DNA from 3 places in the Thermus brockianus genome. Region 3 is predicted to be linked to each of the others. Evidence: riboswitches for the same ligand, from Rfam matches in the RefSeq annotation. Region 3 holds a riboswitch; each other region holds the start of a gene.
What was found. A riboswitch is a leader RNA that binds a small molecule or an ion and turns the genes downstream of it on or off. The one in region 3 is predicted to bind cobalamin.
Positions count from the first base shown of each region.

Region 1: it holds a riboswitch for cobalamin, as region 3 does, so the genes downstream of both, A0O31_RS12530 (HoxN/HupN/NixA family nickel/cobalt transporter) here and A0O31_RS10065 (ABC transporter substrate-binding protein) in region 3, are expected to answer to the same signal.
Region 2: it holds a riboswitch for cobalamin, as region 3 does, so the genes downstream of both, A0O31_RS11515 (acyl-CoA thioesterase) here and A0O31_RS10065 (ABC transporter substrate-binding protein) in region 3, are expected to answer to the same signal.

Region 1 is NZ_CP016313.1:339,284-342,702, reverse strand. It holds gene A0O31_RS10955 (cobalt-precorrin-5B (C(1))-methyltransferase) at 1-1,009, opposite strand, end outside; gene A0O31_RS12530 (HoxN/HupN/NixA family nickel/cobalt transporter) at 1,006-1,665, opposite strand; cobalamin riboswitch at 1,771-1,909, opposite strand; gene A0O31_RS12525 (histidine phosphatase family protein) at 1,944-2,486, opposite strand; gene cobT (nicotinate-nucleotide--dimethylbenzimidazole phosphoribosyltransferase) at 2,522-3,419, shown strand, end outside.
Region 2 is NZ_CP016313.1:113,844-117,262, reverse strand. It holds gene A0O31_RS11525 (ribonucleoside-diphosphate reductase subunit alpha) at 1-851, opposite strand, end outside; gene A0O31_RS11520 (ribonucleotide-diphosphate reductase subunit beta) at 864-1,835, opposite strand; gene A0O31_RS11515 (acyl-CoA thioesterase) at 1,835-2,188, opposite strand; adenosylcobalamin (AdoCbl) riboswitch at 2,318-2,458, opposite strand; gene A0O31_RS11510 (di-heme oxidoredictase family protein) at 2,553-3,419, opposite strand, start outside.
Region 3 is NZ_CP016312.1:1,871,662-1,875,080, forward strand. It holds gene A0O31_RS10055 (ABC transporter substrate-binding protein) at 1-174, opposite strand, end outside; gene A0O31_RS10060 (ROK family transcriptional regulator) at 131-1,324, opposite strand; cobalamin riboswitch at 1,444-1,602, shown strand; gene A0O31_RS10065 (ABC transporter substrate-binding protein) at 1,745-2,599, shown strand; gene A0O31_RS10070 (FecCD family ABC transporter permease) at 2,603-3,419, shown strand, end outside.

The DNA of each region.
Region 1 (3,419 bases), on a different replicon from region 3:
CGATGTAGGCTTGGAGTTTCTCCTGGGCCAGGCGCACGAGGTCCAGGAAGAAGCGGTCAAGCCCCTCCTCGAGGGCGAGCTCGTAGAAGCGGCGGGCGGTGGCAGCTCCCTCCGCCTCCCTAAGGGCCTTGGGGCTCGCCCCCGCCCCCTTGAGGAGGCCGAGGAGGAGGGAAAGGTTTACCTCCCCCCCTGCGGCGTGGGTCATGGTTTTGCCGTCGGCCATCTTGGAGATCTTCCCAATCATCCCCACGATGCGCACCACCGCTATTCCCACCTTCCGCGCCGCCTTGAGCACATCCCCCACGAAGTCCCCCATCTCGATGAAGGCCATCTCGGGAAGGTGGGGGAGGAGCCTCTGGGCGAAGCGCTCGCTCTTGCCCCCCGTGGTGGCGGCGATTTCCAGGAGGCCGTTGGCCCGCGCCACGCCCACGGCCTGGACCACGCTCATACGGAAGGCGCTGGTGGAGTAGGGCTTCACCACGCCAGTGGTGCCCAGCACCGATAGCCCCCCGAGGATGCCGAGCCTGGGGTTTAGGGTCTTCTTGGCCAGCTCCTCCCCGCCGGGGATGGCGATGGTGATGGCGAGGGGCCTGGTGGTCACCTCCCGCACCGCTTCCCAGATCATCCGACGGGGCACGGGGTTGATGGCGGGTTCCCCCACGGGCACCCCAAGCCCAGGCCGGGTCACCACCCCTACACCCTCCCCCCCTTCCAGCCGGTCCTCGCTGGCAAAGCGCACGTAGGCCTGGATCTCCGCTCCGTGGGTCACGTCCGGGTCGTCCCCGGCGTCCTTGATCATTCCCACCAGGACCCCGTCCCCCTTGCGCTCCAGGCGGAAGACCTGGAAGGACTGGCGCCATCCGGCGGGAAGCCAGATGTCCGCTGCCTTGGGGGCTTCCCCCAGGAGGGCCAGGGCAGCGGCCTTAGCGGCGGCGGCGGCGTTGGCCCCCGTGGTGAAGCCGATGCGGTTTCCCTTCTTGTCGCGGGGCGGGGGGTAGGGATGGCTCATGCGGGGCGCAGGGCGTAAAGCCTCAGGAGAACGAGGAACCCGAAGAGGCCGAGGCCCAAGGGAAGGGCGAGGGCCTCGAGGTCCACTCGCCAGAGCTCCGCCGCGGCTAGAAACAGAGCTAGGCCCACCACCGTAAACCCCAGGAGCTGGCTTGCCCGCCTGGCCCGCTCCGAGTCCCGGGCGAGGTTTTGGAGGCGGCTTGCGAGGAACCCGTCCACCCCGTCCACCATGAGCATCCCCAAGGTGAAGAAAAGCCCTAGGCGCAGTGGGGAAAGCTCAGCCGCCAGGGCCAGGGCGGAGAGCTGGCTTGCCGTCTCAAACCCCAGGCCGAAGAGGAGGCCGAGGAGGAGGGGGTTGAGGAGGGGAAGGCGGTGGGGCGCTCTCCCCTCGGGCCGGAGGAGCCGGTAGAGGTTGATGCCGGCCACCAGGAGGAGGAGTAAGGTGGGGAGGTGGAGGGCCTCAAGGTCCACCCGTTCAAGCAAGGCCGCTGCGGGGAAGGCCAGGAGGGTGACGATGCCCCCGTGCCCCAGGGCGAAGTAGACGCCGTTGAGGGGGGAAGGGCGCACCCGGGAGAGCCCGTCCACGGCAGCCAGGTGGTCGGGATCCACGCCGTGGCGCATCCCCAGGGCCACGGCCAAAAGATCAAGGCCCGTCATGGGGCACCTCTAGGTGGGGGGAAAACAGAAAGCTTAGACCGGAAACCGATGGCTTCGCGCATGCTTGCCTCCTTTCACCCCTGCTCGGGGGCAGGTGAGGCGCGCGCCGGGGCGGGTATTCGGGCTTCCGACCATGACGAAGGGCTTGATGCGCGGGCCGGTTACCGTTGCGGCACAGCGCCGGACTTTCACCGGTCTTCCCCCTTTGCTGCCCCAAGACATCCGGGCCTTGGGGCACCCCAGCCGCACGGGCCCCGTTAGGGGGCTTGCCCTAGGTTTTATCCTACTTCCCCTCCCCCGTCAACCTGTGCAGGCGCTAACCGCCTCAGGACCCTCTTGGGCCAGTCCACCAGGAGGGCGCTTCCCGGCGGCACCAGGCCATCCTCCCCGAGGGCTCTTAGCACCGCCCGCACCACCCCCCCATGGGTAAAGAGGAGGGCGGGCCCTTCCAGGCCCTCCAGGAACCGGAACACCCTCTCCTGGAAGGCCTCGAGGCCTTCCCCCCCAGGGGGGTGGAAGCCCTGGAAGCGGAGGAGGGCCTCCTTGTGGAGGGGGTCTAGGGTTTCCCAGGAAGCCCCCTCCAGGGCCCCAAAGTGGATTTCCCGTAGGGCCCGGGTGGGTTTGGGCGCAAAGCCCGCCAGGGCCGCCGTCTCCAGGGCCCGCCTCAGGTCTGAGCTGTAGGCGGGTAGGGGAGGGAGGAGCCCCCTAAGGGCCCTGGCCTGGGCCCGCCCCAGGGGGGTGAGGGGGAGGTCCGTCCACCCGAGAAGCCTCCCCTCCCGGTTCCAAAGGGTTTCCCCGTGGCGCACGAGCCAAAGCTCCATGGCTAAAGTCTACGCCCCCTGCTATAGTGAGGGCGATGCAGCGGGAGGTTTTGGAAGAAGCCCAAAAGCGCATGGAAGACCTCACCAAGCCGCCCCGCTCCTTGGGGTACCTGGAGGAGGTGGCGGTGCGCCTGGCGGCCATCCAGGGCCGGGTGAAGCCGGAGCTCGGCCGGGGGGCGGTGGTGGTGGCGGCGGCGGACCACGGGGTGGTGGCGGAGGGGGTTTCCGCCTACCCCCAGGAGGTCACGCGGCAGATGGTCCTGAACTTCCTCCGGGGAGGGGCGGCCATCAACCAGTTCGCCCTGGCCGCGGACTGCGAGGTCTACGTGCTGGACGTGGGGGTCATGGGGGACCTCCCCGACCACCCGCGGCTCCTCAAGGCCAAGGTGCGGGAGGGCACCCGGAACCTGGCGCTGGAGCCCGCCCTCACCCGGGAGGAGGCGGAAAGGGCCCTCGAGGCCGGTCGCAGGGCGGCGCGCCGGGCCCTGGCGGAGGGGGCTACCCTCCTCGCCGCCGGGGACATGGGCATCGGCAACACCACGGCGGCCGCCGCCCTCACCGCCGGGCTTCTCGGCCTTCCCCCCGAACGGGTGGTGGGCCGGGGGACAGGGGTAGGGGAGGAGGGCCTGAGGCGGAAACGGGAGGCGGTGGGGAGGGCCCTTGCCCGCCTGCGGCCGGGGATGGACCCCTTGGGGGTGGCGGCGGAGCTTGGGGGGCTTGAGCTCATCGCCATCGCCGGGGTGTACCTGGAAGGGTACGCCCAGGGGGTCCCCCTGGTCCTGGACGGGTTTCCCGTGACCGCCGGGGCCCTTCTGGCCTGGAAGCTGGAGCCGGGGATACGGGACCATTTCTTCGCCGGCCACCTTTCCCGGGAGCCCGGGCACCGCTACCTCCTGGAGGCCCTGGGCCTCCGGCCCCTCTTGGACCTGGACC
Region 2 (3,419 bases), on a different replicon from region 3:
CACTCATCAAAGTGGAGGAGGTTCAAGGAGGAGAGGCAGCAAACGAAGCTCTCCTCCGGGCTGGAGGGGAGCATGATCTCCGTGCACAAGTTGCTGGCGTGAATCGTTTTGCCGAGCCCGCGGAAAATCTCAGGGGCCTGCCGGTTAGCGTTGTCCCGGAAAAAGATGTAGGGGATCCCCACCTCCGCCCGGCTCTTGAGCACAGCAGCCCAGCGCTCCCGCTTCTCCCGGTCCCCGGCGATCATCGCCTCCAACCAAGCATCCCCCACGGAAACGCCCCAGAAGAGGGACTGGATCTCGGAGTTCTCCCTTTGGATCCGGGTCCACTCCCAGAAATCGGGGTGCTCTATGGGCAGGTAAGCGGCGCACTGGCCACGACGGGTGGAGCCTTGGTTGAAAACTTCAATCACCCGGTCAAAGAGGCTGGCAAAGGCGTAGGAACCGTTGCTCTCCCCGTTGTCCCGGATAGGTGCCCCCCTGGGCCGTAGCGTCCCCAAGTAGACCGAGGTGCCCCCCCCTTGCTTGCTCATCATCCCAATCTCCGCCACCGCCTGCAGAATGGAAGCAGTGTCGTCCTCCACGTAGGTGCCGTAGCAGGAGATGGGGAGGCCCCGCTTGAGGCCGTAGTTGGCCCAGATGGGGGTGGCCAAGGAGTACCAGCCGTAGGCCACGTAGCGCTCAAACTTCTCGGCAAAACCCGGGATCTTGGTAAGTGCCTCGGCCCGAAGGGCAATCTGGCGCACCCGCTCCTCCACGCCCACCCCGGGCAAGAGATAGCCGCGGGGCATGTAGAGCCGGGTCCACTCGTTGGCCCAGTACCAGGGCCGGTATTCCGTTTCCGTACGAATCATGCACCCCTCCTCTCAGAAAAGCTCGTCCGGTTCGTAGCTTTTTAGCCTGCGGGCGTAAGCCACGCTCCGCTTGTTGAAGAAGTCCACCTCTTTGTCGGCAAGAAGCTCCAAGGAAAACCACTCCGTGTCCCGTAGGCGCTCGGGGTTCACGGAAAAGGGCTGGGGCAGGCCATAGAGGGACAGGACCTCGTTGTACCGCCCCTTCAGGAACTCCACCACCTCGTCCCGGGATACCGCCTCGAGGTCGCCCGCGGCGAAGATCCAGTCCACAAGGGCTTCCTCCCCCTGGTAAAGCCTTTGGGCAAAGGCGAGCACCTCCTCGGCGAAGCCCTCCGCGAAGAGCTGGGGCTCCTCCTCCCGGAGGATGCGCAGGAGCTCCACCCCAAAGAGGCCATGGATGTTCTCCTCCTTGCTCGTGGCCTCTATCGCGTTGGAGATACCCTTAAAACGCCCCGCCCGGCGGTTTAGCGCCATGAGGGCGTAGAACTGGGAAAACAGGGAGATGTGTTCGGTAAAAGCAGAAAAGAGGAGAAGGGCCTGAACATGGGCGCGCAACGTGCCCTCCCGCCACCGGCTGAGCACCTGGGCAAGGGCCTGGCTTCGCTCTTTTAGGGGGGTTTCTTCCTCCAAGGCTTTCGCAAAGAGGCCCTCTAGGCTGAGAAGGTCCAAAAGGTGGGCGTAGGCGTTGGCGTGGCGCACCTCGCTCTCGGCGAAGGTCATGCCCACCTCCGCTATCTCGGGTTTGGGGAAGACCTCGTAGAGGCGGGCCCAAAAGAGCTTCACCGCAAGCTCCACCTGGGCGATGGCGAGAAGGGCCCGCCGCACCATGGAGCGCTCCTTCTCCTCCACCAGGGCGTAGTCTTGAACGTCGGCGGTGTAGCTATACTCCGTATGCACCCAGTAGCTATGGCGGATAGCGTCACGAAAACGCAATAGCCCCGGATACTCATAAGGGCGGTAGTGCAACCTGGGCTCGGTGAGCATCATCCCTCCAAAGGTGGCACCGGCGTGGGCCGGCCCGACGCGTCCAACGCTACCAGCACAAAACCGCCTTGGGCAGCCAGGTACCGTTCTCCTTCCAAGGGCTCCACCCAAAGCTCCACCGCCACGCGCATGGAGGTGCGCCCCACCTCCACCACCCGGGCCACCAGCTCCACGATGGAGCCCAGGGGCACGGGATGCTTGAAGTCCACGGCATCCGCGTGCACGGTGACCACCTTACGCCGGGCATGGCGGGTGGCGGCCACGAAAGCCGCCTGATCCATCCAGGCCATAACCGTGCCGCCAAAAAGGGTCCCGTAGTGGTTGGTTTCTCCCGGGAACACCGGGTATACCATGCGGGTTTCCCGCACGAACACCTCCTCATAAACCGGACAAAAGCCTAGGGCCGTTGGCTCCTTAGATGAGCCGTACACCCGTCCTTGCGGGTTTTGGGGGAAGGGTTTAGGTCAAGGTCCCATGCGCATCACCACCTTCACCCTTGCCTCGAGGGCTACGGGGTAGGGCCGCGAAGCGGGTACTCGGGCTTCCGGCCAGGGGGCCGGTTACCGTTGCGGGACAGCGCCGGACTCTCACCGGACTTCCCCCACCGCCCAAAGGCGTCCAGACCTGTCGGCCTGGCATCGCGGCCAGGGTACCCCAGGTATTGGGTACCCCGCATGGGAAACTACCACAAGTTGGGTATGGGGTCAAGCATCGGGCCTATAGCCCTTTCAAAAAATCCAGGAGGGCCTCCCGGTCCTCTTTGGACAGGGCGAGAAAACGCCTTTTGGCCCCTTCCGCTTCTCCCCCATGCCAGAGGATGGCCTCCTCGAGGCTCCGGGCCCGACCGTCGTGTAGGTAAAGCTCCTCGCCCAACACCCTGCGGGTTAGCCCAAGGCCCCACAGGGGAGGGGTACGCCATTCCTGAGGCTGCGCCACCCCCTCAGCCACGCCGTCGTCCAGTCCAGGGCCCATGTCGTGGAGGAGGAGGTCCGTGTAAGCGGGCAAGCCAGCCAGGCTTTCCCGGTGACAAGCGGCACACCCTATCGCCCGAAAGAGCTGCCTTCCCTTAAGGTCCTGCGGACGGTGCCGGGGGGCCGGAACAGCCAGGTGGCGCAAATAAAAAGCCACCCGCTCCAACTCTTCCCTGGTCACTTCCCACCGGCCATCCGGCCCTGGGAAAAGGGGCGTGGAAAGGCCCATGTCCTCCAGGTAGGCCACGGCGCTTTGCTCCTCCAAGGTAGCCACGCTCGCCTTCCAACCAAAGCGGCCTAATTTGCCGCCCGCAAGGCGGGCAAGCCGCCCCGATACGCCGTCCCTGTCCCGGTCCTCGGGGTCTTCCAAACCCGCCAGTACGGACTCCGGCACCGCTTCCAAAAGCCCTAGGCCAAACACGGGCGGCGCCAGGCGAAGGCTGTACCGCCCAGGAACGGGAGCGCCCTGCCCATCCAGAACCTCCACCACCGGCCGGCGCAAACGGTAAGGGGTGCCGTCTTCGTACCGCCCCTCCACCTCCTCAAAGCGGAGGCGAACCCGTCCCTCCGGAACCGATCCCAAAAGGGCGTGGTCCTGGAGCTGGAGGCCAAA
Region 3 (3,419 bases):
GACCGTGGCGTTGATGACCTCCACGCCCGGGTACTTCTGCTTGTAGAGCCGGATGAGGGCCTCGAGGGCCGGCCCCTCGTCCCCCGCCCACCAGGAGAAGATCTCCAGCTTGCCCGTCTGGGCCAGGGCGCTAAGCCCCAAGGCCATGCCGAGTACCCAAAGCCACTTCCTCATACCTACCTCCATTGCGACGTGGGCTTTCCGCCCACAGGCCGCCTAGCTCAAAGAAGCGCGCCAAGAAGAGGCTCGCCCCACCCACCGCCGCCGCCAGGTGCCCGTAGGAGGAGGGCTGGACCGGTAGGGCGCGGTGGGTTTCCAAAAAAGCGTGCTCCGCCAGGGCGCGGCGCAAGGGGGCTTCCAGGAAAGGGAATAGCTCCGCCGCCTTCCCCCCCACCACCACCCGAGCGGGGTCGTAGGCCACGGCCAGGTTGGCCAAGAACTTCCCTAGGTGTTCGCCCAGGTGGGCTAAGGCGGCTTGGGCCGAGGGGTTTCCCGCTTGGGCCTTGGCCAAGAGGGCCTCGAGGCCCTCCGCCTCGCCCCCAAGGGCCCGGTGGTGGCGCAAGAGGGCTCCGAGGCCGAGCTCGGTTTCCAAACACCCCTTGCGCCCGCAGGCGCAAGGGCGTTCCTCGGGGCCGAGCCAGTGGCCCACCTCCCCCGCAGCCCCGTTTGTGCCCCTCAGGAGGCGGCCTTCCGAAACCACCCCCACGCCGAGGCCGGTGCTTAGCACCAGGTAGGCCAGGTTCTCTTCCCCGTGGAAGAAGACCTCGGAGAGGGCCGAGGCTTTGGCGTCGTTCTCCGCCAGGGCGGGTAGGGGGAAGGAGGCCAGGTAGGGGTTCAGGTCCAGATCCCGCCAGCCCAGGTTAGGGGCGTAGAGGAGCTTGTTCCCCACCACCACCCCGGGCAGGGTGAAGCCGAGGCCCAAGGCCCCATGGGCCTGGGGCAGGGCTTCCTGGAGGAGCCGGGCAAAGCGCTCTTCCGGCCCCGCCTCCTTGGGGTGGGCCCACTCCCTGGCCCAAAGGACCTCTCCCCGCCAGTCCAAGGCGAGGAGTACCGTCCCCTCCACCCCAATTTCGGCGCCTAGGGCGAAGCGGGCCCCTGGACGGAGGTGCAGGAGGGTGCCCGGACGGCCCAAGGGAGGTGAGGTGAGCGTCCCCTCTTCCAAGAGCCCTTCCTTAAGGAGTTCGTCCACAAGCCGGCTCACGGCGCTTTTGGCCAGGCCCGTGAGCCGGGAGAGGTCAGCCCGGGTAAGGGGGCCCCGCCTCAGGTGGGCCAGGATGGCCCGGCGGTTGAGCCTGCGGATTTCCTGCGCATCCCCCTTACGCACCCTTGCCTCCTTTAGTTCGTTCTCGGGACTAAGTAAACCATCCTCCCCGTCCTCTGTCAAGCCCTTGTCAATCCGGCCCAAGCGCCTTAGCCTAAGGGCAAGGCCCGCTAGGGCCTCAAAGCCAGGTCCGTTGCCCTGGTGCCTGGGCGCGTAGTCCAGGCTTAAAGTGGGGAAGTCCGGTGCAAGTCCGGCGCTGTCCCGCAACGGTAACCGGCCAAGCTACGCGGTTCGCTTCGCAGGCCGGAAGCCCGAATACCTGCCAGGGCCGCCCGCCTTGCCCCAAGGCGGGCACCTCACGCGGATGGGGGAGCGTTGGGGGCTTGCTTGGCTTTTCCCGCCCCTGCCGCTTCAGGCAGGGGCGTTGCCCTACCTCCCCCGGGCCCGGTGCCCCTGGCCCTAGCGGCCTTAAGGGAGGTAGGCATGAAGAAGCTTGCGGCGTTTTTGTCGGTTCTGTTGGCCTTAGCCTTCGCCTTTCCCCTCACCCTCACGGACGACCTGGGGCGCCAGGTCACGCTCAAAGCCGCGCCCAAGCGCATCGTTTCCATGCTGCCCTCGGTGACGGAGACGGTGTGCGCCCTCGGGGCCTGCGACCGCCTGGTGGCCACGGACGACTACTCCGACTGGCCGGAGGGCGTGAAGCGGCTGCCCAAGGCGGGGGGGCTTTACAACCCGAACCCCGAGCTCATCGTCTCCCTGAAGCCGGACCTGGTCCTGGCTTCCCGCTACGGTAGGCTTTACGAAACCCTGGAACGGGCGGGGCTTACCGTGTTCGTGGTGCGCACGGAAACCTACGAGGACATCTTCAAGACCGTGCGCACCCTGGCCCAGCTCCTAGGGCTTCCCGCCCAGGGGGAGAGGTTGGTGGCCCAGATCCAGCGGGAGGTCTACGGGGAGGAGGCCCGGGCGGCCAAGGCCAAGGCCCGGCCTCGGGTCTATTACGAGATTGACCCTACCCCCTACACCGTGGGCCCGGAAAGCTTCATCGGGGTCCTCATCCAGAAGGCCCGGGGGGTGAACATCGTCCCCAAGGAGCTCGGGCTTTTCCCCAAGATCGCTCCCGAGTTCGTGGTGGAGAAAAACCCCGAGGTCATCGTGGCCACCTACCCGGGTGCCCGAGAAACTATCCAAAGCCGGCCCGGCTGGAGCCGGGTGAGGGCGGTGCAGGCGGGAAGGATTTGCGTCTTTACCGGCGGCGAGGATAACCTCCTTTCCCGCCCCGGCCCCCGCGTGGCCCAGGGCCTGCGGCTCCTCGTGGACTGCTTCCACGGGCGTTAGGCCATGACCCTTTCCCTGCCCCTGGCCCTCCGGCGGAGCCTGGTCTTCGCCTGGCTCCTCGGCCTCTTGGCCTTGGCCTTGGTGCTAGGGCTCGCCCTGGGGGCGGTGGTGGTGCCCCCAGGGGAGGTGGTGCGCGCCCTTTTGGGCCTCGAGGCTAACCCCATCGTCACCGAGCTCCGCCTCCCCCGGGTCCTCGGGGGGATGCTGGTGGGGGCGGCCTTGGGGGTGGCGGGGGCCGCCTTCCAGGGGCTATTCCGCAACCCCTTGGCCGACCCTTACCTGATGGGGGCGGCCTCGGGAGCGGCCTTTGGCGTGACCCTCTTGGCCGTCCTCCTTGGGGGGCTTTCCCCCGCCTTCGCCCAGCACGCCGTCTTCCAGGGCCTTCCCCTCTCCGCTACCCTTTTCGGCTTCCTGGGGGCCGTCTTCGCCACCCTCCTCACCCTGGTCCTGGCCGGCGGGGTGGCGCGGACCGGGGAGCTGGTCTTGGCGGGGGTGGTGGTGGGGAGCGTCCTCACGGGGCTCACCACCTACCTCATGCTCCAGGACGCCGACCGGGTGCGGGCGGTCTTCGCCTATACCCTGGGGAACCTGGCCTTTTTGGGGTGGCCCTCGGTGAAGGCGCTAACCCTCTTCCTTCTCCTCGCCCTGCCGCCCCTTCTCCTCCTGGGCCGGGTGCTGAACGCCCTGCAACTCGGGGAGGAGGTGGCGCAGAGCTTGGGGCTTCCCCTAAGCGCCCTGAAACTCCTCCTCCTCGCCGCGGCCAGCCTCCTCACCGCAGCCAGCGTGGCCCAAGCGGGGATCATCGGCTTCGTGGGCCTTG